Regions from separate parts of the Streptomyces sp. NPDC039424 genome, predicted to be linked through region 1. Evidence: riboswitches for the same ligand, from Rfam matches in the RefSeq annotation. Region 1 holds a riboswitch; each other region holds the start of a gene.

Region 1 (7,182 bases):
CGGCGCGGTAGACCGCGGAGACGTCCCAGTCCTTGAACTCACCGGTGCCCTTGACATTGCCGGTGCCGTCGAGGGCGGTGCGCTCGGTGCGCAGGCCGACGACCTTGCCGTCCTCGCCGAGGACCTCCGACGGGGACTCGAAGAAGTGCAGGAACAGCTTGTGCGGCCGGTCGCCGGCGTCCCGGATCGCCCAGTTCTCCAGCGTCTTGGCGACCATGTCGGCCTGCTTGTTGCCGCGCCGGGTCTCGATCGAGCCCTCGTCGTAGTCGATGTCCTCGGGGTCGACGATGACCTCGATGTTGGGGGAGTGGTCCAGCTCCCTGAGCTCCATCGGGCTGAACTTGGCCTGGGCCGGGCCGCGGCGGCCGAAGACGTGGATCTCCAGGGCCTTGTTGGCCTTCAGGCCCTCGTAGACGTTCGCCGGGATCTCGGTCGGCAGCAGCTCGTCCGCCGTCTTGGCCAGGATCCGGGCCACGTCGAGCGCGACGTTGCCGACGCCGAGGACGGCGACCTTCTCGGCCTCGAGCGGCCAGGTGCGCGGCACGTCCGGGTGGCCGTCGTACCAGGACACGAAATCGGCGGCGCCGTAGGAGCCGTCGAGGTCGATGCCGGGTATCGGCAGCGCCCGGTCGGCCGTCGCCCCGGTGGAGAAGATCACGGCGTCGTAGAAGGCGCGCAGGTCGTCGAGGCTGATGTCGGTCGGGTAGTCGACGTTCCCGAAGAGCCGGATCTGCGGCTTGTCGAGCACCTGGTGCAGGGCCGTGATGATGCCCTTGATGCGCGGGTGGTCGGGGGCGACGCCGTAGCGGATCAGGCCGAACGGGGCGGGCATCCGCTCGAAGAGGTCGATGGACACGCCGGGCTCGGCCGCCACCTCGGACTTGAGCAGGGCGTCGGCGGCGTAGATTCCGGCCGGGCCGGCTCCGACGATGGCTACCCGCAGCGGGCGCGGCATGATCAGGTTCCCTTCGAGCGATGACAGGCGACTCGATCGGGAAGCCTAAACTAAGGCAGTCCTAACTTAGTACGCGGGTCCGCTCTATGAGCTCATAAGCCGATCTTATGCCCACCCGTGTCATGGACACCGGTCATGGGCATGTCCGACCCTTGCCTCGGGGCGCGGCCCGGCCCGCCCCGGACGAGCCACCGACCGGGACCGAGGGGTGACAGGGTGGGGGAGCACGGGGCGACGACCGTCGGGGTGACCGGCGGCAGCGGATTCGTCGGCAGCCATCTGGTGCGGCGGCTGCTGAAGCGCGGCTACCGGGTGCACACCACCGTGCGCGGGATCGCGCGTCCCGAGAAGGTGCGGCCCCTGCGGGAGCTGCAGGAGGCGTTCCCCGGGCGACTGACCCTGTTCGAGGCGGACCTGCTGCGCGAGGGCTCCTTCGACGAGGCCCTGCGCGGCTGCGCGGTCGTCTTCCATGTGGCGTCGCCGTTCCTCATGCCGGAGAAGATCAAGGACGGCCGCCGGGACGTGGTGGAACCGGCCGTGCTCGGCACCCGCAACGTGCTGGCGGCGGTGGAGCGCGCGCCCAGCGTGCACACCCTGGTGTTCACCTCCACGGTGGGCGCGGTCTTCGGCGACTACGCCGACGTGCTCGCCATGGACGGCCAGGTGCTGTCGGAGAGGTACTTCAACACCACCAGCACGGTGGAGAACAACCCCTACCACTACGCGAAGACCGCGGCGGAGCGCACCGCCTGGGAGGCCGAGAAGGCGCAGGACCGCTGGCGGATGGTGTCCGTCAACCCCGGCCTGGTCCTGGGCCCCTCGTTCACTCCCGCGTCCGAGTCCGGCAGCCTGTTCCTGCTCGACGAGCTGTTCAAGGGCTACTTCTGCTACGGCGCACCGGACTTCAGCTTCACTACGGCGGACGTACGGGACGTGGCCGACGCGCACATCCTGGCGGCGGAGAACCCGGCGGCCAGGGGCCGCTACATCGTCGCGGCCGAGACGATGACGTCCTTCCACGAGATGTCCCGCATCATCCGCGCCCGCCATCCGCGCGACCTGCGACTGCCCCGCACCGCGCTCCCGCACTGGCCGGTGCGCGTCCTGGGTCCGGCCTTCGGCCTCACCCAGGACTACATCCGCAAACACCTCGGCATCCGATTCCGCGTGGACAACAGCCGGAGCGTGCGCGAACTGGGCCTCACCTACCGCCCGGTCGAGGAGACCCTGCTGGACCACTACGAGAGCCGGCGCGGCCGGCCTCACGCCGGCCGTACGACCCGGTGAATCGCCGACTCCCCGGCGCCGTACACCGACTCCTCGCGGATGTACGCGCCCGGGCCCGGTGCGTGGATCATCATGCCGTTGCCGACGTAGAGGCCGACGTGCCTGTCGTCGTCGAAGAAGAACACGAGATCTCCGGCCTGCGCGTCGCTCAGCGCGAGCGGCATGCCCGCGTCCGCCTGCTGCTGCGCGGACCGGGGCAGCGTCACGCCCGCGACGCGCCAGGCGGCCTGGATCAGACTGGAGCAGTCGTACGACTCCGGTCCGGTCGCACCCCAGACACAGGGCCGCCCGATCTGCGCCCGGGCGAAGGCGATCGCCTTCGCTGCCTTGCCGTCGTACGGGGACTGGGGGGCGGGGGCGATGACAGGGGCGGGAGCGGCCAATGATCCGGTGTCGGTCAGGGGGGCGGCGGGGAAGGTCCCGGTGTTCGTGAGCGGGTTGGGGGCGGCGAAGGATCCGGTCTCGGTCAAGGGGGCCGCGGCGGCGAAGGACCCGGTGTCCGTGAGCGGGTTGGGGACCGCGAAGGATCCGGAGCTCGTGAGCGGCTCGGGGACGGCGAAGGTCCCGGTACCGGTCAGGGGGGCCGCGGCGGGGAAGGAGCCCGTGTCGGTCAGGGGGGCCGCGGCGGCGAACGACCCGGTGTCCGTCAGGGGGTTGGGGACGGCGAAGGTCCCAGTGTTGGTCAGCGGGTTGGGGACCGCGAAGGTCCCGGTGTTGGCGACGGGGTTGGGGACTGCGAAGGATCCGGTGTCGGTGACCGGGTTGGGGACTGCGAAGGATCCGGTGTCGGTGACCGGGTCGGGGACTGCGAAGGTCCCGGTGTTGGCGACGGGGTTGGGGACCGCGAAGGTCCCGGTGTTCGTCAGCGGGTTGGGAACGGCGAACGTGCCGGTGTCGGTCAGGGGGGCCGTGGCGGTGGGGAAGGAGCCGGTGCCCGTCAGGGGGCCGGAGGTGAGGGCTCCCGCGGCGCGCCAGGCGGTCTCGGCCGGTCGCGGTGGTTCGAGGGCCAGGGGCTGCGAGGCCGGCTGGGCGGTGCGCCGGGACAGCAGCTCGCGGGCCTCGGCCAGCTTCCGCTGGTTGCGGCTCTTGGCGGTCGCCGGGCTGGAAGGCTCCCGCTCGGTGGCGGGGCCCGGGAGGGCCTTGGGCGGCTCCAGCTCGCGCCGTGCCTCCGACGCGGCGGGCAGCGCGGCGACGGGCCGGGCGGTGAGCTCCGCGACGGCCCGGCCGGCCGCCGGCCCGGCGGTCAGCTCCGGAAGCGGCTCACGGCCGAGCAGACCGGCCGCCGGCCGCTCCGCGGAGCGGCCCGGCGCCGGGCGTTTCGGCGCCCGGTCGGCCGGCAGCGCGGCGGGCACGGTCGGCCCCAGCTTGGCGCGCGCGCCGTCGAACCACTGCCGGGGGACACCGTCGAGGCCGGAACCGGAGCGCCCTCCCGTCCCGTTGAGCGCGGAGAAGGGGCGGGTGCGATTCCCCGAGGTCATCGCACGGGTCGCGTTGTAGTTCCCGGTGGCGTTCTCGGCCTGGTCGTAGAGGGTGTCGATTCGCTGCCGAACCTCGTCGCGGCTTTCGCGCGCCATGGGGGACGTACTCCTTCCGTGCTCCGCCTACCGGGTTAGCTGTCGGGTTCGGGCGGTCGATGGTGGAAGGCATGCCCTACGGCCCTTGCCCTGTCGGGCGGTTGGGCCGATTCACCCCAAGTTTCGGTGGGTCCCCGGCTCCGGCTGCCACGCTGGAAGGACCGGACTCGGCGGAGGCCACGCGGCCCGGCGGGGTTCGCCGGGGGGAGCCGTGCGGCCTGGGCGTAAACCTAACGAACATGTGTGGCTGGTGTGAAGGTTGAAGCGCGGAATGTCCGATACGTAATTGTGATATTCATCTTGATGGTCATGATCATCTGGTGAAGAGGGTGCACGAGGGGGTAAAGACGGCACGAACTCCCGCCTCACAGCCGCATGATGACCAGCGCGGTGTCGTCGGTCGCACCCTCCCGCGGCAGCAACTCCCGCAGGACGGCGTCGGCGAGATCCTCCGGGTCGGCGTCCCGGTGCCGTACGAGGACGTCGGCGAGGTGGGCCAGCCCGGCGTCGATGTCCTCGTGCCGCCGCTCGATCAGGCCGTCGGTGTACAGGACGAGGGTGGCCCCGTGGTCGAAGGCGGTGTGCGCCTCGGGCCGGGGCCGGGGGTCCGGCCGCGCGTCCAGCGGGGGATCGGTGGCGCGGTCGAGGAACTCCACGCTCCCGTCGGCATGGAGCAGCACGGGCGGCGGATGCCCCGCGCTGCTGTACGACAGGTTGCGCCGGTCGAAGTCGATGAAGGCCGCCACGGCCGTGGCCGACTCCGCCCCGTCGACCACATGGGCGTACTCCCCCAGGGCGTTCAGGGCCTGCGCGGGCCCCTCGGCGACCCGGCAGGCGGCGCTGAGCGCGCTGCGCAGCTGACCCATCACACAGGCGGCCCGCAGACCGTGCCCGACCACGTCGCCGACCGACAGGCCGATGCAGTCACCGCCGACCCGGTCGACCAGGTCGTACCAGTCGCCGCACACGTTCAGCGCGCTCACCGCGGGCTGGTACCGCACGGCGGCCCGGCGGCGCCCCACCTGCCGGCGGTCGGGGAGCATCGCCTCCTGGAGGGCGAGCGCCACCTCCCGGTCCCGGGCCTGGGCCCGGCGCAGCCGTTCGTTCAGCTCCTGCAGTTCCCGGGCCCGCCGGTACAGCTCGGCCTCGAGCACCCGGGTCCGGTCGCTGTCGCCGCGGTTGCGAGCCCGGATGAGTTCGGTGACCTCCTCGACCCGGTGCACCAGCAGCACCACCGTCCCGTCCGGGCCGAACACCGGCGCGTTGACGGGGCTCCAGTAGCGCTCCTCCCAGTGTCCGGGCCGGTCGGTGAGCTCGACGTCGTACCGCTGGAGGGCCATCGTGTCCCGCTCGCCGGTGGCCAGTACCCGGCGCAGGGAGGCCGCCAGGTTCCGCATACCGGTCGCGGCGGGCTCGTTGGGGTTGTCCGGGAACACGTCGAACAGGTAACGGCCCACGACCTCCGCGCGCCTGCGCCCGGCCATCCGGAGGAATTCCTCGTTGGCGTCCGCGTACACCAGGTCCGGCGTCAGCAGGGCGACCATACCCGGCAGCGCCTCGAACGCCGCCGCGTAGTCGATCTCCGTGTCCGCCATGCCTGCCGCCCAGTCCGACCGCCGGTATGGGCTCAGTTTCCCATGAAACCGGCACGTGAGCGGGGGGAGAGGCGGTGATGGTGGACGCGGGCAACGAATTCCATGACCTCCGGGGACCGGCGTGCACCGTCCCCCGAACCTGTGAATTCACGATGAATCCCCGGGGCGCTTGAACACACCCGCGTCCGGCTCCGTATGGGACGGGGGCTTGCCATGCCGGCCGGCCATGAGGTGCGGGAGTACTACCTTGGGACGCAACAAGCGCAGACGCCCGACAGGCGCACGACGCGCGACCTTCGCCGCGGTCGCGCTGATGCTGGGCGGAGGTGGACTGGTCGCGGCGAACGTCTACGCGTCGGCGACCGAGGGCGGCACGGGCGACGACGCCCAGGTGCGGCGGGACGGAAGCGGCTGGGGCCAGGGTTCGGCCACCATCGACTGCCCGGACGTCGGCAGCCGCCTGACCTCCGTGCCGGACCCGGCGAGGGCGGACGTCGACCGCGAACTCGCGCTGCTGGACCAGCAGGTCGCGGCCGCCTACCAGCAACTCCAGGCGTCGGCGCGGGAGATCCAGCAGGACCCGGGGTCGGCCGACGGCACGATCATGGATCCGCTGAAGGAGAAGCGGACCGCGACCATCGAGCGCATCGCCGCCGCCATCGACCGCGCCGGCGACCGCCCGCAGGGCCTGGAGGACCAGGCCGCGTGCACCCTGCGCCCGCCCGCCGACCAGGGCGACGGCGAGCAGGGCGGCCAGGCCGAGGGCGACCAGAACCAGGGCGGCGGCGACCAGGACCAGGGCGGCAACGGCAACGCCGGCCAGGGCGGCAACGGCCCCGTGGCCGCCGACTACGCGGACATCACCGGCGTCCAGCCCAACGCCCAGACGCCGCCCGCGCAGGACGACGCCTCGCGCGGCAGCTTCATTTCGAGCTGCGGGGTCAACGCGAACGGCCTGTTCAACTCGGACAACGTGATCGTCGCGCCCGGCGTCACCAACGGCGCCCACCACTTCCACGACTACGTCGGCAACCAGGCCAACAGCGCCTTCGCCAGCGACGAGGACCTGGCGAACGGCGACACGAGCTGCGTGGACCAGGGTGACAAGTCCTCGTACTACTGGCCGGTGCTGCGTCTGCAGAACGGCACCGAGGAACGCGACGCCGACGCTCCCGGCGGCGGCACCGAGGGCAACGCCGGTCAGATCGTCACGCCCAAGGAGGTCACGCTGACCTTCGAGGGCAGCCCGCGCGGCAAGGTCACGGCCATGCCCCGGCTGCTGCGCATCATCACCGGGGACGCCAAGGCCTTCGTCAACGGCCCCGCGAACGCCAACGCCTCCTGGAGCTGCACCGGTTTCGAGGACCGGCAGCTGAAGGACAAGTACCCGCTGTGCCCCTCGGGCAGCGACGTCGTGCGCACCTTCAGGTTCCAGAGCTGCTGGGACGGCCGGAACATCGACAGCGCCAACCACCGCACCCACGTGGCCTTCGCCGACCCCGAGGGCAAGTGCCCGGAGGGCTTCCAGGCCATTCCGCAGCTGGTGCAGCGCATCGTGTACGACGTCGCCGCGCCCAGCCTCCAGGACGGCGGCCGGACCACTCCGCTGTTCGCCGTGGACTCCTTCCCGGAGCAGCTGCACAAGCCGGTCACGGACCACGGCGACTTCATCAACGTCTTCGACGAGGGCTTGATGCGGGACATGGTCGACTGCATCAACTCGGGCCGCACCTGCGGCGCCGACGAGGAGCCGAACCCCGGGAACGGTGGG
Region 2 (7,182 bases), on a different contig from region 1:
ACCCGCCGGACCACACCAGGCTCCGCCGGCTGGTCAGCAAGGCCTTCACCCCGCGCCGGGTCGCCGAGTTCACCTCCCGTGTCCAGGAGCTCACCGATCACCTCATCGACCAGTTCGCCGCCAGGGGAAGCGCCGACCTCATCCACGAGTTCGCCTTCCCGCTCCCCATCTACGCCATCTGCGACATGCTCGGCGTCCCGCGCGAGGACCAGGACGACTTCCGGGACTGGGCGGGGATGATGATCCGTCACGGGGGCGGGCCGCGCGGCGGGGTGGCGCGGTCGGTCAAGAAGATGCGGGGCTATCTCGCCGAACTCATCCACCGCAAACGGGAGGCGCTGCCCGCCGAACCCACCCCGGGCGAGGACCTCATCTCCGGGCTGATCCGCGCCTCCGACCACGGTGAGCACCTCACCGAGAACGAGGCCGCCGCCATGGCGTTCATCCTCCTGTTCGCGGGTTTCGAGACCACCGTCAATCTCATCGGCAACGGCACCTACGCCCTGCTCACCCACCCCGAGCAGCGAACCCGCCTCCAGAGGTCCCTCGCCGAGGGGGAACGCGAACTCCTGGAGACCGGCGTCGAGGAACTCCTGCGCTACGACGGCCCGGTGGAACTGGCCACCTGGCGGTTCGCCACCCGGCCGCTCACCATCGGCGGACAGGACATCGCAGCCGGCGACCCCGTCCTCGTCGTACTCGCCGCCGCGGACCGGGATCCGCAGCGGTTCGCGGACCCGGACGTCCTGGACCTCGGACGCCGTGACAATCAGCACCTGGGATACGGCCACGGCATCCACTACTGCCTCGGCGCCCCCCTCGCCCGGCTGGAGGGCCAGACCGCGCTCGCCACCCTCCTCACCCGCCTTCCCGACCTCCGACTCGCGGTGGATCCGGCCGATTTGCGCTGGCGTGGGGGACTCATCATGCGTGGACTGCGTACGTTGCCCGTGGAGTTCACCCCCGTCCGGTAATCGACCGGAACCGGACCTTCCGCTGACATGAAGGTGACACGCGCTCAAGTCTGTGATCTTCACGTGATCTGCGCGGCATTAACTTGTGACAAGTGATCGTCAGCCGATACGTTCACCGGCAGCGCGGCGCCTCACCGCAGCCGCCGCGCTGGTCACTGCTGTCTTGCGAAAGGTCACCGCATGCTCTCCGGGAACGGTCGACACCGTCGCCCCCGTCAGGCTCCGGCTCTCCTCGTCGCGGCCGGCGTGACCGGCTCCGCCATCGCCATCCCGCTCCTCGGCGCCACCGCCGCGAACGCGGCCGACGGGACCACATGGGACAAGGTGGCCGAGTGCGAGAGCGGCGGCTCCTGGAGCGCCAGCACCGGCAACGGGTACTACGGCGGCCTGCAGCTCTCCCAGGACGACTGGGACGCGCACGGTGGACTGGAGTACGCCACCAGCCCCGACCAGGCCAGCCGCTCGCAGCAGATCGCGGTCGCCGAGAAGATCCTCGACGACAAGGGCACCACCCCCTGGGCCACCTGCGCCCTGCTCTCCGGACTCACCTCGGACTCCGGTTCGGTCGATGTGGACACCGGCGTCGGGGACTCCGATTCATCCGATTCCGGCAACTCCTCCGGTTCTTCCAATTCCTCCGGTTCGTCTGACTCTTCGAAGCCTTCGGACTCCTCGTCCGGATCATCCGGTAAGTCCGGTTCGGGCTCGTCGTCCGACTCGTCCTCCAGTGCCTCCCCGTCGCCGAGCGCGGGCAAGGGCAGTGGTGCCGATGCCAAGGACGGCTCCTCCGATGCCACCGAGTCGGACAAGTCGGCATCTTCTGACTCCGGAGGCACTCAGGGGAGTGGCGACTCCTCCACGACTGCCCCCGAAGCCGACGACTCGGACAATTCATGGCAGACCGGGGGTTCTTGGAGTCTTGTCGACACCGGGGCCGTCAATAGTGGCCGCCATCGGGGCGACAGTGCGGACGAAAGCGTGACAAACGGTCAAACCGCCGCTTCTTCCGGCCGTCACGCCGCACGCGGCTACACCGTCCACTCCGGTGACACCCTCGCCTCCATCGCCGACTCCCTTGACCTCGAGGGCGGATGGCGGGTGCTCTACGATGCCAACAAGGACGCCATCGGCACCGACCCGAACAACATCGCCCCCGGTCAGACCCTCGAAGTTGGTACCGAAACGGGCGAAAAGTAGGCGGAGTTGGCGCCCCACTTCACACCCAATGTCCTGTTTGGTGAAAGTGTGGGATGAGTCTCAGAAGCCCTGATCGTCTTTGAAATTCCGTCGGCCGCGTGTCTACGGTCGTGACCGCTCGTCACCACGAGCCCCGGCTGCCGCAACGCCGAATCCTGCCAGTGGCCGCCCGGGAACAGTCGTCGCGTAAAGCGCCGTAGGCAGGAGCGGGGGACCCAAGGTAAGCGCCGGGCCCGGGAGTTCAGACGACCGGGAACGGCTTGGGGTGAAGCCGCGCCTCGCACGAGAACCACGCGAGGTGCGGCCGGGCAACTCAACCGGCCCGAACCCGACAGCTCACCTCGCAGGCGTCGGTGAGGGGATCGATCCATGCTGTTTTCCAGCAAGGGCAAGCACCGCCGTCCGTCCAAGGCCGTCCGCGCCATCGCCGTCGCCGGTGTCACCGGCGCCGCCGTCGCCGCCCCGCTGATGGCGGCCGGCAACGCCTCCGCCGCCACCGCCTCCGAGTGGGACACCGTGGCCCAGTGCGAGTCCGGCGGCAACTGGTCCATCAACACCGGCAACGGCTACTACGGCGGTCTGCAGTTCTCCGCCTCCACCTGGGCCGCGTACGGCGGCACCCAGTACGCCCCGCAGGCCAACCAGGCCTCCAAGGCCCAGCAGATAGCCGTCGCCGAGAAGGTCCTCGCCGCCCAGGGCAAGGGCGCCTGGCCGGTCTGCGGCAAGGGCCTGTCCAGCGCCGCGTACACCGGCTCCTCCGCCGGGTCGAGCAACAGCTCCTCGAACTCCTCCAGCTCCTCGGACTCCGCGGGCTCCACCACCACCCGCTCGACCGACCAGCAGGCCGCCTCCCGCTCCAGCGAGCGTCCGGCCGCGAGCAAGACCGTCACCACCCCGACCGGCAAGAAGGTCAAGAAGGGCGACGGCGAGTACAAGGTCGTCGCCGGTGACACCCTCAGCTCGATCGCCCAGAAGCAGAACGTCGCGGGCGGCTGGCAGAAGCTGTTCGAGCTGAACAAGGACATCGTCGAGGACGCCAACCTCATCTACCCGGGCCAGCAGCTGCACCTGAAGTGACACGCTGCTTGTAGCCGAACCACAGCGCCCTCCTAGGCGGGGCCTCCACAGTGGAGGCCTCGTGAGGGTCACCCCCCGTCCCCACGGGCTCCCCGCCCCGGTGCGTCCTCCCCCGTACGCACCGGGGCGGGGTTTTTTCTGCGCCCCCTTTGTTCCGTCAGGGAACAATGTGTACCGTCAGCCTGTCGTCACCGTGTCCACGGGACGGTCGGTCGGCTGCCGACGCCCCGGGGACGGTTAGGCTCTAGTCGCAAGGCACACCAGCCCCGCACTTCCAGCGTCACATCCAAGAAGGAGATGCTCGTGCCGTCCATCGACGTCGTCGTAGCCCGGGAAATCCTGGACTCCCGAGGCAACCCCACGGTCGAGGTCGAGGTCGGCCTCGACGACGGCAGCACCGGTCGTGCCGCCGTCCCCTCCGGCGCCTCCACGGGCGCCTTCGAGGCCATCGAGCTCCGCGACGGTGACCCCAACCGCTACCAGGGCAAGGGCGTCGAGAAGGCCGTCCTCGCCGTCATCGAGCAGATCGGCCCCGAGCTGGTCGGCTACGACGCCACCGAGCAGCGCCTGATCGACCAGGCGATGTTCGACCTGGACGCCACCGACAACAAGGGCTCCCTCGGCGCCAACGCGATCCTCGGCGTCTCGCTCGCCGTCGCCCACGCCGCCTCCGAGGCCAGCGACCTCCCCCTCTTCCGCTACCTGGGCGGCCCGAACGCGCACCTGCTGCCGGTGCCGATGATGAACATCCTGAACGGCGGCTCGCACGCCGACTCCAACGTGGACATCCAGGAGTTCATGATCGCCCCGATCGGCGCGGAGTCCTTCTCCGAGGCGCTGCGCTGGGGCACCGAGGTCTACCACACCCTGAAGAAGGTCCTGAAGGGCAAGGGCCTGTCCACCGGCCTCGGCGACGAGGGCGGCTTCGCCCCGAACCTCGGCTCCAACCGTGAGGCCCTCGACCTCATCCTCGAGGCCATCAAGGAAGCCGGCTACGCGCCGGGCGAGCAGATCGCGCTCGCGCTCGATGTCGCCGCGTCCGAGTTCTACAAGGACGGCAAGTACGAGTTCGAGGGCAAGTCCCGCTCGGCCGCCGAGATGACCGAGTACTACGAGGAGCTCGTGGCGGCCTACCCGCTCGTCTCCATCGAGGACCCGCTGTTCGAGGACGACTGGGCCGGCTGGAAGGTCATCACCGACAAGCTCGGTGACAAGGTCCAGCTCGTCGGCGACGACCTGTTCGTCACCAACCCCGAGCGCCTCGCCCGCGGCATCGAGGAGGGCACCGCCAACGCCCTGCTCGTCAAGGTCAACCAGATCGGCTCGCTCACCGAGACCCTGGACGCCGTCGAGCTCGCCCAGCGCAACGGCTTCAAGTGCATGATGTCGCACCGCTCCGGCGAGACCGAGGACGTCACCATCGCCGACCTGGCCGTCGCCACCAACTGCGGCCAGATCAAGACCGGCGCCCCGGCCCGCTCCGAGCGCGTCGCCAAGTACAACCAGCTGCTGCGCATCGAGGAGATCCTCGACGACGCGGCGGTGTACGCGGGGCGCAGCGCGTTCCCCCGGTTTCGCTCCGCGAACCAGTAGGCACAGCGCTCCGCGAACCAGTGGGCATGGCAAGGGCTGAGCCGCAAAGCCGTAAATAGGCAAGGCCTAGCCAGTCGTACGTACGTCCCCGTACCCGGTCCCGTACCGTGTCCGGGGACGTACGCACGTAGGAAGCACGCAGGGGAGGCGGAGAGCCAGATGGCCGCGAAGGAACGGGACCGTTTCTCCACCGCGACCAGGATCCGGCTGCTCGGCGAGCAGACCGCGGCCCGGGTCTACCGCTCCCAGACCAAACGGCAGGCCCACCGCTCCCGGCTGACCAGCCGGGCCGCGCTGCTCGCGCTCGTGGTCTGCTCGCTGGTGGTGGCGCTGGCCTACCCGATGCGGCAGTACGTCTCCCAGCGCGCCCAGATCGCCGACCTGCAGCGGGAGAAGCAGCAGGCCAGGGAGCGGGTCGAGCAGCTGCGCGACCTCAAGGCGCGGTGGCAGGACGACGCGTACGCCGAGCAGCAGATCCGGCGGCGGCTGCACTACGTGATGCCGGGGGAGACCGGATACATCGTGGTCGACCCGAACGCGGCCAAGCCGGCCCGCGCCGACCTGGGGGCGGCGGACCGCCCCTGGTACGCGAACGTCTGGGACGGTGTCGACAAGTCCGACGCCTCCGACCAGTGAACCGACAGAGAGACTTTCGTACAGGCATGGAAACGCCCCCGCCCCAGACCCCGCGCACCGAGCCCACCGAGGCGGATGTCGAGGCCTTCAAGCAGCAGCTGGGCCGGCCGCCGCGCGGACTGCGCGCCATCGCGCACCGGTGCCCCTGCGGGCAGCCGGACGTCGTCGAGACCGCCCCGCGGCTGCCCGACGGCACGCCCTTCCCGACGCTGTACTACCTGACGTGCCCGCGCGCCGCCTCGGCGATCGGCACGCTGGAGGCCGACGGCGTGATGAAGGAGATGACGGAGCGGCTGGCCACCGACCCGGAGCTCGCGGCCGCCTACCGCGCCGCGCACGAGGACTACGTCCGGCGCCGGGACGAGATCGAGGAGCTGACGGGCTTCCCGAGCGCGGGCGGCATGCCGGACCGGGTGAAGTGCCTGCACGTGCTCGTCGCCCACTCGCTGGCCGCCGGACCGGGCGTCAACCCGCTGGGCGACGAGGCGATCGCGATGCTGCCGGAGTGGTGGCGCAAGGGGCCGTGCGTGACGCTTCCCGGGGCCCCGTCCGGAGAGGGCTGCCAGGTGGAGACGGCTCAGGACGGCAAGGGCCACTTCGCCGCCAAGCCGATCGAGGGAGACGCCCAGTGACCCGGGTCGCCGCCGTCGACTGCGGTACGAACTCCATCCGTCTGCTCGTCTGCGACGTGGACCCGGAGACGGGCGGACTCGTCGAGCTGGACCGGCGTATGACCATCGTGCGGCTCGGGCAGGGCGTCGACCGCACCGGCCGGCTGGCGCCCGAGGCGCTGGAGCGGACCTTCGCCGCCTGCCGTGAGTACGCGGCGATCATCAAGGAGCACGGTGCCGAGCGGCTGCGCTTCGTCGCCACCTCCGCCTCCCGGGACGCCGAGAACCGGGACGAGTTCGTGCGCGGGGTCGTGGACATCCTCGGCGTCGAGCCCGAGGTCATCTCCGGTGACCAGGAGGCCGAGTTCTCCTTCACCGGCGCCACGAGGGAACTGACGGGACGTGACCACCTCGCCCGGCCCTTCCTGGTGGTGGACATCGGCGGCGGCTCCACCGAGTTCGTCGTCGGCGACGACCATGTGCGCGCCGCCCGCTCCGTCGACATCGGCTGTGTGCGGATGACCGAGCGGCACCTGGTGCGCTACGGGAAGGTGAGCGACCCGCCCACCGAGGAGCAGATCGCCGCGATAAGGGCGGACATCGAGGCGGCCCTCGACCTCGCCGAGGAGATGGTTCCGCTGCGCGAGGCGCGCACGCTGGTCGGTCTCGCCGGGTCCGTCACCACCGTGTCGGCGATCGCGCAGGATCTGCCCGAGTACGACTCGGAGGCCATCCACCACTCCCGGATCCCGCTGGACCGCGTACGCGAGATCGCGGGCGCGCTGCTGCGTGCCACCCACGCCGAGCGCGCGGCGATCCCGTCCATGCATCCGGGACGGGTCGACGTCATCGGCGCCGGCGCCCTCGTGCTGCTGGCGATCATGGAGCGGATCGGGGCCGAGGAGGTCGTCGTGAGCGAGCACGACATCCTCGACGGCATCGCGTGGTCGGTCGCCTAGAGCGGTGGCCTGGGTCTCACTTGTTACCGATCGGTAGCCGTCGAGTGAGCAGGTCGGATAACGTTTGAGCACTCTCGGGGGGCCTTCGCGGGCCCCCCGCCGACGCTCCGCCGGAAAAGTTCGTGAAGTTCTTCA
Region 3 (7,182 bases), on a different contig from region 1:
GGCGGGGTACTTGTGCCGGTCCTGCCGGTCCGCCGGGGTCTGCATGGGCCCCAGAGTACGGCTCGCGTCCGACAACGGCGCGAGGCAGTCTGTGGAGGACGACGTCGGGTCGAGGCCGCGATCCGACGACACACCCGGACGGGACGAAGGACCTTCCGGGGATGCTTCACGATATGGGAAACTGGTCTAGACAACTTTGAGAACTGAAGGGCAGCAACACATGGCTGAGCGCCGCGTCAACGTCGGCTGGGCCGAGGGCCTCCACGCCCGCCCCGCCTCCATCTTCGTCCGAGCCGCCACGGCCGCAGGCGTGCCGGTGACGATCGCCAAGGCCGGCGGCACTCCGGTCAACGCGGCCTCCATGCTGGCCGTCCTCGGCCTCGGCGCCCAGGGCGGCGAGGAGATCGTCCTCGCCTCCGACGCCGAGGGTGCGGACGCCGCCCTGGACCGTCTGGCGAAGCTGGTCTCCGAGGGGCTCGAGGAACTGCCCGAGACCGTCTGAGCGTCAGCGCGCCGAACAGCGGAGCCGCGCCTGCCCTTTCGGGCGGCGCGGCTCCGCCGTTTTTCGGGAAATTCTGGGGGCGCGGAAATTCGGGCAGCAGAAATACACCGCCGCCGAATTACTCCTCTTTGTATACGGCGCCCGTGTTAATGCCGCACGCCCGACATGTTTACGGGGTGTTGCGAAGTCCTCACACGTTCCGGGCGGTCCGCGCCGCCGGTGAAGCGCAGCCGGTGCGCGGCCGTGGCGCGCTCCGTGTGCAGCGCCGTGATCGTCCGCGCGCGCTCGCCGTCGCCGCGCGCCACCGCGTCCACGATGGCGCCGTGCTCGGCCCAGGACTCCACCGGGCTGGCGGGGGCCTCCACCGCGTACATCCAAGCGATCTTGTGCCGCAACTGGGTGAGCACGGAGGTCAGGGCCTGGCTGCCGGAGGCCTGCGCGAGCGTCTCGTGGAACCAGCCGCCCAGGGAGCGCAGGTCCTCGCTGTTGCCCCGGCGGGCCCGCTCCTGGCCCAGCCTGACCAGGCCCCGCAGCACCTTGAGATGCGCCTCGGTACGCCGCTGGGCGGCCCGGGCGGCGCCGAGCGGCTCCATCAGCATGCGCATCTCCAGCAGGTCGGCGGCCTCCTGCTCGGTCGGTTCGGCGACGCACGCGCCCGCGTGCCGCCGGGTCACCACGAAGCCCTCGGCCTCCAGGGTGCGCAGGGCCTCGCGGACGGGGACGCGCGAGACGCCGTAGCGGCGCGCGAGAAGCTCCTCGGTGAGGCGGCTGCCGCGCTCGTAGACACCGGCGACGATGTCGTCCCGGATCGCCGTGCAAACCGAGTGCGCCGGAATACGCATGACCGACCTCCGCCTTAATCCCCGTGAAACGTCGACGATGGACGTGTGTTCCGTGACTCTATTGCAATGAGCGGGAATTTCCGATGGCGGGCCGGAATCCATGGATATTTTTTGGACAGCGGGACATCCGAAACCGCGAAAGCCCCGGCGCGCGGCCGGGGCTTCCTACGGGTGCGCGGTGCTTCGTCAGACGTTCACGCCGTGCTTGCGGAGGTAGGAGACGGGGTCGACGTCGGAGCCGTACTCCGGGGTGGTGCGGGCCTCGAAGTGCAGGTGCGGCCCGGTGACGTTGCCGGTGGCGCCGGACAGGCCGATCTGCTGGCCCGGGGTGACCTTCTGGCCCACCGAGACGCCGATCGACGACAGGTGGCCGTACTGGGTGTACATGCCGTCGGCCATCTTGATCACGATCTGGTTGCCGTACGCCCCGCCCCAGCCGGTGGACACCACGGTGCCGGAGCCGACCGCGTGCACGGTGGTGCCGCTCGCGGCGTGGAAGTCGATACCGGTGTGGGAGCCGGAGGACCACAGGGAACTGCTGGCCTCGTAGCCGGTGGAGACGTAGGAGCCGGCGATCGGCGCCGTGAAGGCGTTCAGCCGCTCGCGCTCGGCCGCGCGGGCCGCCCGCGCCTTGGCCTCCACCGCCGCCTCGCGCGCCTTCTTCGCCTGCTCGGCGGCCTTCTTGCGCGCGGCCTCCTCGGCCGCCTTCAGCTCGGCGGCCTCCTTCTGGGCGGCGGCCTGGGCGTCGATGTGCTCGGGGATCGACTCGCTGATGGTGATGACCGGGGTGAGGGCGGTCTGCTCGGGCGCGGGCTCGGGCTCCGCGGCGAGCGCCGGGGCGGCGAGGGTGCCGATGGCGCCGGTGGTGGCGAGGGCGGCGACGCCCGCCGCACGGGCGGTGGTGCGGTGCATCCGGCTGGGACGACGGTGCTTCCCGGTGGCGCGGGTGAACGCCATGAAGTGGCTGATCCTTTCCTTCCTTCTCGCCTACCGGGTTAGCTGACGGGTTCGGAGCAGGAAGGTCTCCTACGGACCCCCTCGCTGGGCGCGCGGGCGTCCGATTCACCCCAGGGACGGTGGGTCCCCGGCTCCCCTGGCTCGCGCCGTACGGGGACTCGGCGATGACTGCCCGGTGCCGCGGATGCGGCGCGGTGCCTGACGGACAGCCCGCATGACGCTAAGCGGGACGGCTTTCAATCCTCAAACGGATCACGGCTTTTGTAGTGCATCCCACAGGGCAGACGGGCAACCTCTGCCCCAATTCGGACATCCCGCAGGGGGACATGGGAAACCAGAGGGGCCCTGGTGATCCCGTCGGTCACCAGGGCCCCACGCGCGCGTGCCGCTACTCGGCGGACACCACGGACACTTCACCGATGCCGAGGGCCTCGACCGGCTCCTTGATCTGGGCCGCGTCCCCGACCAGGATCGTCACCAGACGGTCGACCGGGAAGGCGTTCACGACCGCCGCGGTGGCCTCCACCGTGCCGGTCGCGGCGAGCTGCTGGTACAGCGTCGCCTGGTAGTCGTCGGGCAGGTACTGCTCGACCTGGTCGGCCAGCGTGCTCGCCACGGCCGCCGCCGTCTCGTACTTCAGCGGCGCCACCCCGACGAGGTTCTGCACGGCCACGTCGCGCTCGGCGTCGGTGAGGCCCTGCGCGGCCAGCGTGCGCAGCACCGCCCACAGGTCGCCCAGCGCCGGGCCGGTGTTCGGGGTGTCCACGGAGCCGCTGATGGCGAGCATCGAGGCGCCGTTGCCCTCGGGGCCGGACCGGAGGACCTGCCCGAACGAGCGCACGCCGTAGGTGTAGCCCTTCTCCTCGCGCAGGACGCGGTCCAGGCGGGAGGTGAGGGTGCCGCCGAGGCAGTAGGTGCCGAGCACCTGGGCGGGCCACACCCGGTCGTGCCGGTCGGAGCCGACCCGGCCGATGAGCAGCTGCGTCTGGACGGCGCCCGGGCGGTCGACGATGACGACGCGTCCGGTGTCGTCGGCGGTCACCGGCGGCACCGGCCGGGGCTGGGCCGCGGAGCCCTTCCAGGCGCCCAGGGTGTCACCGAGCAGCGCGTCCAGGTCGATGCCGGTGAGGTCGCCGACCACCACGGCGGTGGCGGTGGCGGGCCGCACGTGCCGCTCGTAGAAGGCGCGTACGGCCGCCGAGTCGATCTTGGCGACCGTGTCCTCGGTGCCCTGGCGCGGCCGGGACATCCGCGAGGTCGCCGGGAAGAGCTGCCTGGACAGCTCCTTGGCGGCGCGGCGGGAGGGGTTGGCCAGCTCGTGCGGGATCTCGTCGAGGCGGTTGCGCACCAGCCGCTCGACCTCGCTGTCGGCGAACGCCGGCGCCCTGAGGGCGTCGGCGAGCAGGCCGAGGGCCTTGCCGAGCCGGGAGGCCGGGACCTCCAGGCTGATGCGCACCCCGGGGTGGTCGGCGTGCGCGTCGAGGGTGGCGCCGCAGCGCTCCAGTTCGGCGGCGAACTCCTCGGCGGAGTGCTTGTCGGTGCCCTCGGAGAAGGCGCGCGCCATGATCGTGGCGACGCCGTCGAAACCGGCCGGTTCGGCGTCCAGGGGGGCGTCCAGGAGCACCTCGACGGCGACGACCTGCTGGCCGGGGCGGTGGCAGCGCAGCAGGGTCAGGCCGTTGTCGAGCGCGCCGCGCTCCGGGGCCGGGAACGCCCAGGGCCTGGCCTCGCCCGCCCGGGGCTGCGGGTGGAACTCCATCGCGGTGAGCTCGCTCACTTGGCCGCCTCCTCGTTCTCGTCGCCGGCTTCCACGGTGGCCTCGGCCTCCGGGTCTTCGGGGGGATCGGCGTCCTCGGTGTGCTCGGCGGACTCGGCGGACACCGGCTCGTAGACGAGCACCGCGCGGTTGTCGGGGCGCAGGCGGGCCTTGGCGACCTCCTGGACCTCCTCGGGGGTCACCGCCAGGACGCGCTGGACGGCGGTGAGGGCGAGCTGCGGGTCGCCGAACAGGACCGCGTACCGGCACAGTTCGTCGGCGCGGCCGGAGACCGTGCCGAGCCGGTCCAGCCACTCGCGCTCCAACTGGGCCTGGGCGCGCTCCATTTCCTCGGCCGTGGGGCCCTCCGCGGCGAACCGGGCGAGCTCCTCGTCGATCGCGGTCTCGATGACCGGCACCTCGACGTCGCCGGAGGTCTTCACGTCCAGCCACCCCAGGGAGGGCGCCCCGGCCAGCCGCAGCAGCCCGAACCCGGCCGCCACCGCCGTACGGTCGCGTCGCACCAGCCGGTTGTACAGGCGGGAGGACTCACCGCCGCCGAGGACGGTCAGCGCCAGGTCGGCGGCGTCGCACGCGCGCGTGCCGTCGTGGGGGAGCCGGTAGGCGGCCATCAGGGCACGCGCCGGGACCTCCTCGACGACGACCTCGCGCAGCTGCTCGCCGATCACCTCGGGCAGCGAACCGTCGCGCGGCGCGGGCTTGCCGTCGTGCGCCGGGATCGAGCCGAAGTACTTCTCGATCCAGGCGAGGGTCTGCTCGGGGTCGATGTCGCCGACCACGGACAGGACGGCGTTGTTCGGCGCGTAGTAGGTGCGGAAGAACGCGCGCGCGTCCTCCAGCGTGGCCGCGTCCAGGTCCGCCATGGAGCCGATCGGCGTGTGGTGGTAGGGGTGGCCCTCCGGGTAGGCGAGGGCGGTCAGCCGCTCGAAGGCGGTGCCGTACGGGACGTTGTCGTAGCGCTGGCGGCGCTCGTTCTTGACGACGTCCCGCTGGTTCTCCATGGACTCGTCGTCCAGGGCGGCGAGCAGCGAGCCCATGCGGTCGGCCTCCAGCCAGAGGGCGAGCTCCAGCTGGTGGGTGGGCATGGTCTCGAAGTAGTTGGTGCGCTCGAAGCTGGTGGTGCCGTTGAGCGAGCCGCCGGCGCCCTGCACCAGCTCGAAGTGGCCGTTGCCCTTCACCTGCCCGGAGCCCTGGAACATCAGGTGCTCGAAGAGGTGAGCCAGACCGGTACGCCCCTTGACTTCGTGGCGGGAGCCGACGTCGTACCAGAGGCAGACCGCCGCGACGGGGGTCAGGTGGTCCTCGGAGAGCACCACGCGCAGACCGTTGGCCAGCCGGTGCTCGGTCGCTTTCAGGCCCCCGGAGCCTGCCTCGGCCGTGGTCGTGTGACCCATGGGCATGTACGTCCCTTCGATCGCGGAGGCGGTCGTGAGAAACCGCGGTTTTCCTGCCGGTCCTGCCACTGTATGCAAGCCTGCCGATCCCGGGCGAAGTTCCCGCGGGACGTACGCCCACAGCGGATCGCGTAGCCTGCGGGCAGCGCCGCCGCGGACGCCGCACCTCGGCGCCTCCCGGTGCCCGGCCGGGCCGCCTGCGCCGGGTCCTGGCCCGCGCTGTCAGTGCCGCGGTCCACAATGGTCCGCGTCAGATCCCGTCAATCGCTTCAGCAAGAGCGAGCCGAAGGGACGCGTCGGTGTCGGGAGGGCGAGCGCGCGGAGGCCCGAAGGGTTGAGCACGCTCGGCCTCCCGACACCGACGTCAGCCACCCGTAGGCGAGCGATCAGAAAAAAGGAGCCGGCAGCGATGGCCCGCCGCAGCACGAAGACCCCGCCGCCCGACGACTCGTACGAGGAGAGGATCCTCGACATCGACGTCGTGGACGAGATGCGTGGCTCCTACCTCGAGTACGCGTACTCGGTCATCTACTCGCGTGCCCTGCCGGACGCCCGCGACGGCCTCAAGCCCGTGCACCGCCGCATCGTCTACCAGATGAACGAGATGGGCCTGCGCCCCGAGCGGGGGTATGTGAAGTGCGCCCGTGTCGTCGGCGACGTCATGGGCAAGCTCCACCCGCACGGCGACGCATCGATCTACGACGCGCTGGTGCGCATGGCGCAGTCCTTCTCGATGCGTGTGCCCCTGGTGGACGGCCACGGCAACTTCGGCTCGCTGGGCAACGACGACCCGCCGGCCGCCATGCGGTACACCGAGTGCCGGATGGCCGAGGCGGCCGGCCTGATGACCGAGTCGATCGACGAGGACACGGTCGACTTCGCCCCCAACTACGACGGCCAGGAGCGGGAGCCGATGGCCCTGCCCGCGGCCTTCCCGAACCTGCTGGTCAACGGCGCCTCGGGGATCGCGGTCGGCATGGCCACGAACATGGCGCCGCACAACCTGCGCGAGGTCGTCGCTGCCGCCCGCCACCTGATCCGGCACCCGAACGCCGACCTCGACGCCCTGATGCGGCACGTCCCGGGCCCCGACCTGCCGACCGGCGGGCGGATCGTCGGCCTCGCCGGCATCCGGGACGCGTACGAGACGGGCCGCGGCACCTTCAAGATCCGCGCCACGGTGGCGGTGGAGACCGTCACGGCCCGCCGCAAGGGCCTGGTCGTCACGGAGCTGCCCTTCGCCGTCGGGCCGGAGAAGGTGATCGCCAAGATCAAGGACCTGGTCGGCTCGAAGAAGCTGCAGGGCATCGCCGACGTCAAGGACCTCACCGACCGCGCGCACGGCCTGCGCCTGGTCATCGAGATCAAGAACGGCTTCGTGCCGGAGGCGGTCCTGGAGCAGCTGTACAAGCTGACGCCGATGGAGGAGTCCTTCGGGATCAACAACGTCGCCCTGGTCGACGGCCAGCCGCTCACCCTGGGCCTGAAGGAGCTGCTGGAGGTCTACCTCGACCACCGCTTCGACGTGGTGCGGCGGCGCAGCGAGTTCCGCCGCGGCAAGCGCCGCGACCGCCTGCACCTGGTCGAGGGCCTGCTCACGGCGCTGGTGGACATCGACGAGGTCATCCGGCTGATCCGCTCCAGCGAGAACTCCGCGCAGGCGAAGCAGCTCCTGATGGAGCGCTTCTCGCTGAGCGACATCCAGACGCA
Region 4 (7,182 bases), on a different contig from region 1:
AAATCGCTGTAGGCACCGATCTGGATCATGGTGGCGTCGAACGGGCCGTGGTCGGCGCCGATGTCCTTGAAGCCGTCGAAGTATCCGGTGTCGCCGCTGTGGTAGATCCGGTGCGACTCGCCGGCCACGGTCCAGGAGGCCCAGAGCGTGTGCTGGGTGTTGCGCAGGCCCCGGCCGCAGAAGTGCCGGGCGGGGGTGGCGGTCAGGGTGAGTCCGCCGACCTTGGTCGCCTCGTGCCAGTCCAGCTCGCGCAGCCGCCCCTCGGACACGCCCCAGTGTTCGAGGTGGGCCCCGACGCCCAGCGGCACGGCGAAGAGGGTGTCCGTCCCGGCCAGCGCCTCGATGGTGGGCATGTCCAGGTGGTCGTAGTGGTCGTGCGAGATGACCACCACGTCGACCGGGCCGAGCGCGGCCAGCGGCAGCGGCACCGGGTGCAGCCGCTTGGGACCGGCGAAGGGGAACGGGGAGCAGCGTTCGCCCCACACGGGGTCGAACAGCACGCGCTGCCCGCCGATCTCGGCGAGCACGCTGGAGTGGCCCATCCAGGTCAGCCGCAGTCCGGTGGCGGGCGGCCGGGCGAGGTCGGCGAGGGTGGTGGCGTGCACCGGGACCGTGCCCCGGGGGGAGCGCCGGGGCCGCTCGTCCTTGTCGAAGAAGACCTTGGCGAAGTCCAGCGTGGAACCGGAGGGCCGGGTCCGGGCGGTGCCTCCTGGGTTCTGGAAGACGCCGTCCTTGAAGTGGGGCGAGCTGTGGATGCGCGCGAGGCGCTCACCACCGGGGTCCGCGCCGAAGGCCGCGGGCCTCAGCGCGCGCAGCCCCGAGCTCAGGGAACCCAAACCGGTCACGGTACCTCCAGGTGGAGTCGGCGAGGTCATCCATTATGGGCGGCCCCTCCGACAGCCCGGGAGGGCCGGGGTCCGGTTCGCTCTTGCCCGGCCGCCCGCGGCCCCGATACTGTCGGACACTCTCCATTACTGACCCGCTGTTCAGTAGCGGTACCGCCCGCCACCCGCTCCCCTCCGTGGCACGCCCCTAGGAGTCCGCATGACCGCCCCCCTGATCTCGCTGGTCTGGACGGACCACGTCACCGGCCGCCAGGGGTTCCTGGTCGTCGACCGGCTGGTGCGGGGGGTGGCCAGCGGCGGGCTGCGGATGCGGCCCGGCTGCACGCTGGAGGAGGTGACCGGGCTCGCCCGCGGCATGACCATGAAAGAGGCGCTGCACTACGACCCCGAGGCCCGGTACGTGCCGCTGGGCGGCGCCAAGGGCGGCATCGACTGTGATCCGCAGGACCCGGAGGCGTACGGACTGCTGGTGCGCTATCTGCGGGCCGTGCGGCCGTATGTCGAGAGCTGCTGGACCACCGGTGAGGACCTCGGGCTCACCCAGGACCTGGTCGACCGGGCCGCCGCCGAGGCGGGGCTGGTGTCGTCGATCCAGGCCGTGTACCCGCTGCTCGACGACGAGGCCGCGGCCCGGCGGCGGCTCGCGGACGCCTTCGCCCTGGAGGTGGACGGCATCGGCCTGGACGAGCTGGTCGGCGGCTGCGGGGTGGCCGAGTCGGTGCTCGCGGCCCTGGACCGGGCCGGGGTGCCCCACGCGGGGACGCGGGTGGCGGTGCAGGGGCTGGGCACCATGGGCGGGGCCACGGCGCGCTTCCTGGCCCGCGCGGGTCTGCGGATCGTGGCCGTCGCGGACATCAAGGGCACCGTCGCCAACCCGGCCGGTCTCGACGTCGAGGCGCTGCTGGCCGCCCGGGACGCGTACGGCACCGTGGACCGGGCCGTGCTGCGCCCCGGCGACCGTGAACTCCCGGGCGACGCGTGGCTGTCCGCCGACGCCGAGGTGCTGGTGCCGGCGGCGGTGTCGTACGCGATCGACACCGCCAACCAGGACCGTGTCACCGCCCGCTGGATCGCCGAGGCGGCCAATATGCCGGTCCTCCCGGCCGCGGAGGAGGCGCTGTCCGCGCGCGGGGTGACCGTGCTGCCGGACGTGGTGGTCAACTCCGGTACGAACGCCTGGTGGTGGTGGACGCTCTTCGGTGACATCGGCCCCGAGGCGCGGGAGGCGTTCGCGCACACCCGGCGCTCGATGCGGGCCCTGATCGACCGGGTGCTCGCCCGCGCGGAGGCCGACGGGACGACCCCGCGGGCCGCCGCGCACGCCCTGGTGGCCGACCGGCTGCCGGTGATCGCGGAGCGCTTCGGCCGGTACCGCTGACCGGGCGGCCGGGCGCTTCGCCGCCGCGCCCGGGTGACCGTTTAGGGTGACCGCGTGGCGAGAGTGCGGTTGAGCGTGGCGGAGCGGCGGGAGGAACTGCTGCGGGCCGCCGTCGAGCAGATCGAGGCGCGGGGCGTGGCGGCGGTGCGGATCGCCGACGTGGCCTCGGCGCTCGGTGTGAGCAACGCGCTCGTCCTCTACCACTTCTCCACCAAGGAACAGCTGGTCGCCGCCGCGTTCACGCACGCCGCCGAGGGCGACCTCGCGCACCTGCGGGGGCTGCTGGGCCGCCGTACGACCGCGCTGCGCCGGTTGCGGGCCGCCGTGCGCTGGTACGCGCCCACCGGTCAGGCCAAGGGCTGGCGGCTGTGGATCGAGGGCTGGGCGGTGGCGCTGCGCGAACCCGCCCTGCGGGAGGTCACCCGGGAGCTGGACAGGCAGTGGAAGGCCGCGCTCACCGAGGTCATCGCCGAGGGGGGCGGCGCGGGCGAGTTCCACTGCCCGGACCCGGCCGCAACGGCCCTGCGCCTGACGGCCCTCCTCGACGGTCTCGCCGTCCAACTGACCTCGTACGCGGGCGCGGTGCCCCGCTCCCGGGCCCAGCGCTGGGTGGACGAGGCACTGGCCCGCGAACTGGGCCTGGACCGCGAGGCAGTGGCGGAGGACTGAGGTGAGCGGGTGACCGGGTGCGGCCCACGTTGGGCCGGTCACGTCCGGCCGAGTGCGTTCCCCGCCCCCCGTCGGCGGGGAACGCACAGACGCCGGACCCCCGGAGGGGACCCGCTCAGGCCACCACTCCGATCCGCATCCTGATGTCGTCCGGGGACAGTGCCCCCTTGGCCGTCACATGGTCACCGGAGGACTCGCCGCGCAGACGGCGGCCGATCCACGGGACCAGGTACTCGCGGGCCCAGTGGACGTCGTCGCGGCGGACGTCGAGCGTGCCGCGGGGCGGGAGCGGGGGCCAGGGCTGCTCCGGGTCGGCCGGGACCTCCAGTCCGAGGACCTGGCCGGCGCGCAGGGCCACGCGCGTGTGTCCGTCGGGCGAGAGATGGAGCCGGTCGTGGTCCCAGGCGCGCCGGTCCTGGATCGTCTTGAGGGACCACAGGTCGAGCACGGGACAGCCGTACCGGTCGGCGATGGCCCGGACGTGCCCGTTGTACGTGGCGATCTTGCCGCGCAGATGCTTGAGCACGGGCACACCGCGGGTGTCGAAGCCGGTCGTCACCAGGACCGTACCGGCGACGGAGACGAGCCGCGCCACCGACCGCTCGAAGCGCTCGGCCACCTCGTCGGGGTCGGTGCCGGGCCGGATGATGTCGTTGCCGCCCGCGCAGAAGGACACCAGGTCCGGGGCGAGTTCGACGGCCCGCGGGACCTGGTGCTCCACGATCTGGTCGAGCAGTTTGCCGCGCACCGCGAGGTTCGCGTACCGGAAGTCGCCCTCGGGCCGCCGGTCCGCGAGCAGTACCGCGAACCGGTCGGCCCAGCCGACGAACGCCCCGTCGGGGCCGGGGTCGCCCACGCCCTCGGTGAAGCTGTCCCCCACCGCCACGTACGACCCGATCACTGATCTGTTGTCATTCTTCGAATCGTCTGCCACGTCGGACCATGATTCACCTTCCGATGTGACCTACGCGACCGTAATACGGGGTTGACGGTCGGTGAGATAAGCCACTGCCCCAATAAGCGTCATCCGGGAATACGCCACACCCGGAAGCCGGTGATCCGGAAATGGCTCCCACGGTCCGACGGTCGGCACACCGAAGGCCGGACCCGGGGATCAGGGGTCCGGCCTTCGGTGGCCTTGATGGCCCGCCTGTCAGGCGACGGCGACGCCGTGCGAGCGCAGGTAGGCGACCGGGTCCACGTCGGAGCCGTAGTTCGGCGTGGTGCGGATCTCGAAGTGCAGGTGCGGGCCGGTCACGTTGCCGGTCGCGCCGGAGAGGCCGACCTGCTGGCCCGCGGAGACGGTCTGCCCGGCCGAGACGGAGAGCGCGGAGAGGTGGCCGTACTGGGCGTAGTAGCCGTCGGCGAGCTTGATCACGACCTGGTTGCCGTAGGCGCCGCCCCAGCCCGCGGAGACGACCGTGCCCGCGCCCACGGCCTTGAGCGGGGTGCCGGTCGGGACCACGAAGTCGACGCCCGTGTGGTAGCCGCTGGACCACATGCTGCCCGCCACGTGGTAGCCGGTGCCGACGGCGGCGCTCGCCACGGGGAGGGTGAAGCCGGTGGCGGCGCCGGACGACGACCGGGACCGGGTCTGCGACGCCGACTGCGAGTCGGACTTCACCGACGGCTTCGACGAGGGCTTGGACGGCGACTTGGCCCGCGAGGCGGTCGAAGAGCCGGTGGAAGCGGAGGACTCGGTGCTCGTCGGCGCGGCCTTCTTGCCGAGGCTCAGCTTCAGGCCGGGGTGGATCAGTGAGGGGTCGCTGCCGACGGCCTCGCGGTTGTCCTCGTAGAGCCGGTGCCAGCCGCCGCTGACGTGCTGCTCGTCGGCGATCCTGGAGAGGTAGTCGCCGGCCTTCACCGTGTAGGTGCGCACTTCCGACTGCGCGGTGGAGGTCTTCTTCTCGGCCACCGGCACGGCCTGGACGGCCTTTTCGGGAGCCGAGTCCTTGGCGGGGGTGGCGGCATGGGCGCCGGTGGCACCCATGAGGGGCAGGGCCAGCGCGGCGCCGCCGGTTCCGGCCACGGCGATCGAGCGGGTGAAACGCCGGTTCTTGGGACGGCGGTGCTTACCCTTCGCGGGCATGACGGGTTCCTCTCCGGCGCCTGCGAGGTGAGCTGTCGGGTTCGGGCTGGAGATGCCCGGCCGCGCGGTGCGCGGCTTCACCCCTAGCCTGTTCCGGAGACCGGAACAGGCAGTCGTGCCTGGTGGGTCCCCCGCTCCTGCCGGGCACGGGTGAGTGTGTGCGGGTTCCGGGCGGCGGCAGGATTCGGCGGTCCGTCCGGAGTGGTGGCGAACGTAAGCGAGCAGGACACACAGGGACAAGCGGATGGTTCCCTCTGTCCGTGTTTCGCTTGATCCGTTATGGGAATTCCCGGTCACCCTCCGTGAATTCCCCCTGGCTTCGCGCCCTCAATTCCCAGGAAAACCCTGCGAATTACGTGGACATGACGCGCGACGCTCGGTCACCACTATGACGCTCCTCACCCACCCGTCCCCCATGTCCCGCTATTACATGGCGAGTTGTGATGAAGGGGCTAATTCAGGCAGAAGACTCAGATGCGACGCAGACGGACAACCGTCGCATCGAAGTCACCGCGCAGTCCGGTGCGCAGTCCGTGGTGCAGCAGGACGGCACCCCGGTGAACTTCGCCCGTTTCGCGGCATTCGTACGCTGCCGTGGGGTCGAGGCCGCTGAGCCTCAGCGCCGGGACCGGCTCGCCGTACCGCTGTGCCTGGAGCCAGGCGAGGACGACCGCCTCGTCCCCGAGGACGTACTGCAACGCGCTCAGCCCGCCCTCCGGGGGCCGCAGCCGGTAGAGCTCGCCGCGCTGCACGACCGGACGGATCTCCTTGTAGAGCTCCACCCACTCCCGGGCCTCGGTGAGCTCCTCCTCGGTCCACTCGGAGAGGTCGCCGCCGACGCCGAGGACTCCGGCCATGGCGCTGACGAAGCGGAAGCGCAGGGTGCTGACCCGGCCGTTGAGCTGGGTGTTCGGACTGTCGGTGACCCAGGCGGCCATGGTCCGCGCGGGGTGGATCTGGCTGAAGCCGTGCTGGATGGCGAGCCGGTCCAGCGGGTCGGTGTTGTCGGAGGTCCACACCTGGTCCGTACGGCTCATCACGCCGAGGTCGATCCGGCCGCCGCCGCCCGAGCAGGACTCGAAGGCCACGCCCGGGTGGGCCGCCCGCAGCCGGTCGAGCAGCGCGTACAGGGCGTGGACGTGGTCCACCCACAGCCGCTGCGGGTACGGCTCGCCGGGCCAGCCCGCGTCGGTGAAGCAGCGGTTGAAGTCCCACTTCACGTAGTCGACCGGGGCGTTGGACAGGAGACCGTCGAGTTGCCGCCAGAGGTACTCCTGGACGTCCTCACGGGCCAGGTTGAGGACGAGCTGATTGCGGAATTCCGTCCGCTTTCGTCCCGGTTGGAACTGCACCCAGTCGGGGTGGGCGCGGTACAGCTCACTGTCGGGGTTGACCATCTCGGGCTCGACCCAGATGCCGAACTGCATGCCGAGGGCGTGCACGTAGTCCGCGAGCGGCTTGAGGCCGCCCGGGAAGCGCTCGGGGTTGGGCGTCCAGTCGCCGAGTCCGGCCCGGTCGCTGGTGCGGGCGCCGAACCAGCCGTCGTCGACCACGAAGAGCTCCACGCCGATCGCGGCGGCGCGCCGGGCGAGGGTGGCCTGCTGGTCCTCGGAGATGTCGAAGTTGGTGGCCTCCCAGGAGTTGAACAGCACGGGCCGGTCCCGGTCCGCGTCCGGGATGACGTACGCCCGCTGGTAGGCGTGCCAGGTGCGGCTGGCGCCGCCGAAGCCGCCGTCGCTCCACAGGCCCGCGAAGACGGGCGTGGTGTACGACTCCCCGGGCGCCAGCGCCAGCAGGCCGGAGTCGTCGTAGCCCGCGCCCCCGGTGATCTGCACGCGCGCGTCGGGGAGTTGGGCGACCGCGATCCGCCAGGACCCCGACCAGCCCAGGGCGCAGCCGTAGACCTCCCCGCGCTCCTCGGTGGCGTCGGTGTCGAGCGCGACCCAGGGCAGGTGCTGGTGGCCGGTGTGGCCGCGGCGGCTGCCGATGACCTTGTCGCCGTAGGTGAGCGGCGCGCGCGCCAGCCGGGACTCGGCGGCCCAGCGGCCGTGCAGCTGGGACAGCCGCCAGCCGTCCCGGTCGGGCAGCGTCCAGGTGGCGGCGTCGGCGCGCAGCAGCTCCACGCGCGCGTCCCCCTCGTTGCCGACGCTCACCCAGCGCTCGACGACGTCCCCGCGCATCCGGTAGTGCAGGGTGATCGC

The links. Region 1 has a riboswitch for cyclic di-AMP ahead of ACZ7L0_RS25595 (C40 family peptidase). Riboswitches for the same ligand answer to the same signal wherever they lie in the genome.
Region 2: linked by a shared signal. The riboswitch ahead of ACZ7L0_RS25095 (transglycosylase family protein) and the one ahead of ACZ7L0_RS25595 (C40 family peptidase) in region 1 are both predicted to bind cyclic di-AMP.
Region 3: linked by a shared signal. The riboswitch ahead of ACZ7L0_RS04290 (M23 family metallopeptidase) and the one ahead of ACZ7L0_RS25595 (C40 family peptidase) in region 1 are both predicted to bind cyclic di-AMP.
Region 4: linked by a shared signal. The riboswitch ahead of ACZ7L0_RS01165 (M23 family metallopeptidase) and the one ahead of ACZ7L0_RS25595 (C40 family peptidase) in region 1 are both predicted to bind cyclic di-AMP.

The regions. Positions count from the first base shown of each region.
Region 1 is NZ_JBVKAI010000011.1:12,073-19,254, reverse strand. Features, by position in the region: gene ACZ7L0_RS25605 (FAD-dependent oxidoreductase) at 1-955, opposite strand, end outside; gene ACZ7L0_RS25600 (NAD-dependent epimerase/dehydratase family protein) at 1,172-2,242, shown strand; gene ACZ7L0_RS25595 (C40 family peptidase) at 2,218-3,816, opposite strand; cyclic di-AMP (ydaO/yuaA leader) riboswitch at 3,825-3,999, opposite strand; gene ACZ7L0_RS25590 (PP2C family protein-serine/threonine phosphatase) at 4,182-5,411, opposite strand; gene ACZ7L0_RS25585 (DUF1996 domain-containing protein) at 5,659-7,182, shown strand, end outside.
Region 2 is NZ_JBVKAI010000010.1:200,966-208,147, forward strand. Features, by position in the region: gene ACZ7L0_RS25085 (cytochrome P450 family protein) at 1-974, shown strand, start outside; gene ACZ7L0_RS25090 (transglycosylase family protein) at 1,155-2,171, shown strand; cyclic di-AMP (ydaO/yuaA leader) riboswitch at 2,354-2,536, shown strand; gene ACZ7L0_RS25095 (transglycosylase family protein) at 2,541-3,248, shown strand; gene eno (phosphopyruvate hydratase) at 3,552-4,841, shown strand; gene ACZ7L0_RS25105 (FtsB family cell division protein) at 5,001-5,477, shown strand; gene ACZ7L0_RS25110 (DUF501 domain-containing protein) at 5,504-6,109, shown strand; gene ACZ7L0_RS25115 (Ppx/GppA phosphatase family protein) at 6,106-7,047, shown strand.
Region 3 is NZ_JBVKAI010000001.1:936,857-944,038, forward strand. Features, by position in the region: gene ACZ7L0_RS04275 (bifunctional acetate--CoA ligase family protein/GNAT family N-acetyltransferase) at 1-45, opposite strand, end outside; gene ACZ7L0_RS04280 (HPr family phosphocarrier protein) at 221-502, shown strand; gene ACZ7L0_RS04285 (GntR family transcriptional regulator) at 649-1,344, opposite strand; gene ACZ7L0_RS04290 (M23 family metallopeptidase) at 1,531-2,301, opposite strand; cyclic di-AMP (ydaO/yuaA leader) riboswitch at 2,315-2,475, opposite strand; gene ACZ7L0_RS04295 (M16 family metallopeptidase) at 2,690-4,078, opposite strand; gene ACZ7L0_RS04300 (M16 family metallopeptidase) at 4,075-5,478, opposite strand; gene ACZ7L0_RS04305 (DNA gyrase/topoisomerase IV subunit A) at 5,882-7,182, shown strand, end outside.
Region 4 is NZ_JBVKAI010000001.1:230,361-237,542, forward strand. Features, by position in the region: gene ACZ7L0_RS01145 (MBL fold metallo-hydrolase) at 1-875, opposite strand, end outside; gene ACZ7L0_RS01150 (glutamate dehydrogenase) at 1,045-2,223, shown strand; gene ACZ7L0_RS01155 (TetR/AcrR family transcriptional regulator) at 2,278-2,892, shown strand; gene ACZ7L0_RS01160 (SGNH/GDSL hydrolase family protein) at 3,008-3,793, opposite strand; gene ACZ7L0_RS01165 (M23 family metallopeptidase) at 4,046-4,981, opposite strand; cyclic di-AMP (ydaO/yuaA leader) riboswitch at 4,986-5,144, opposite strand; gene ACZ7L0_RS01170 (alpha-galactosidase) at 5,452-7,182, opposite strand, start outside.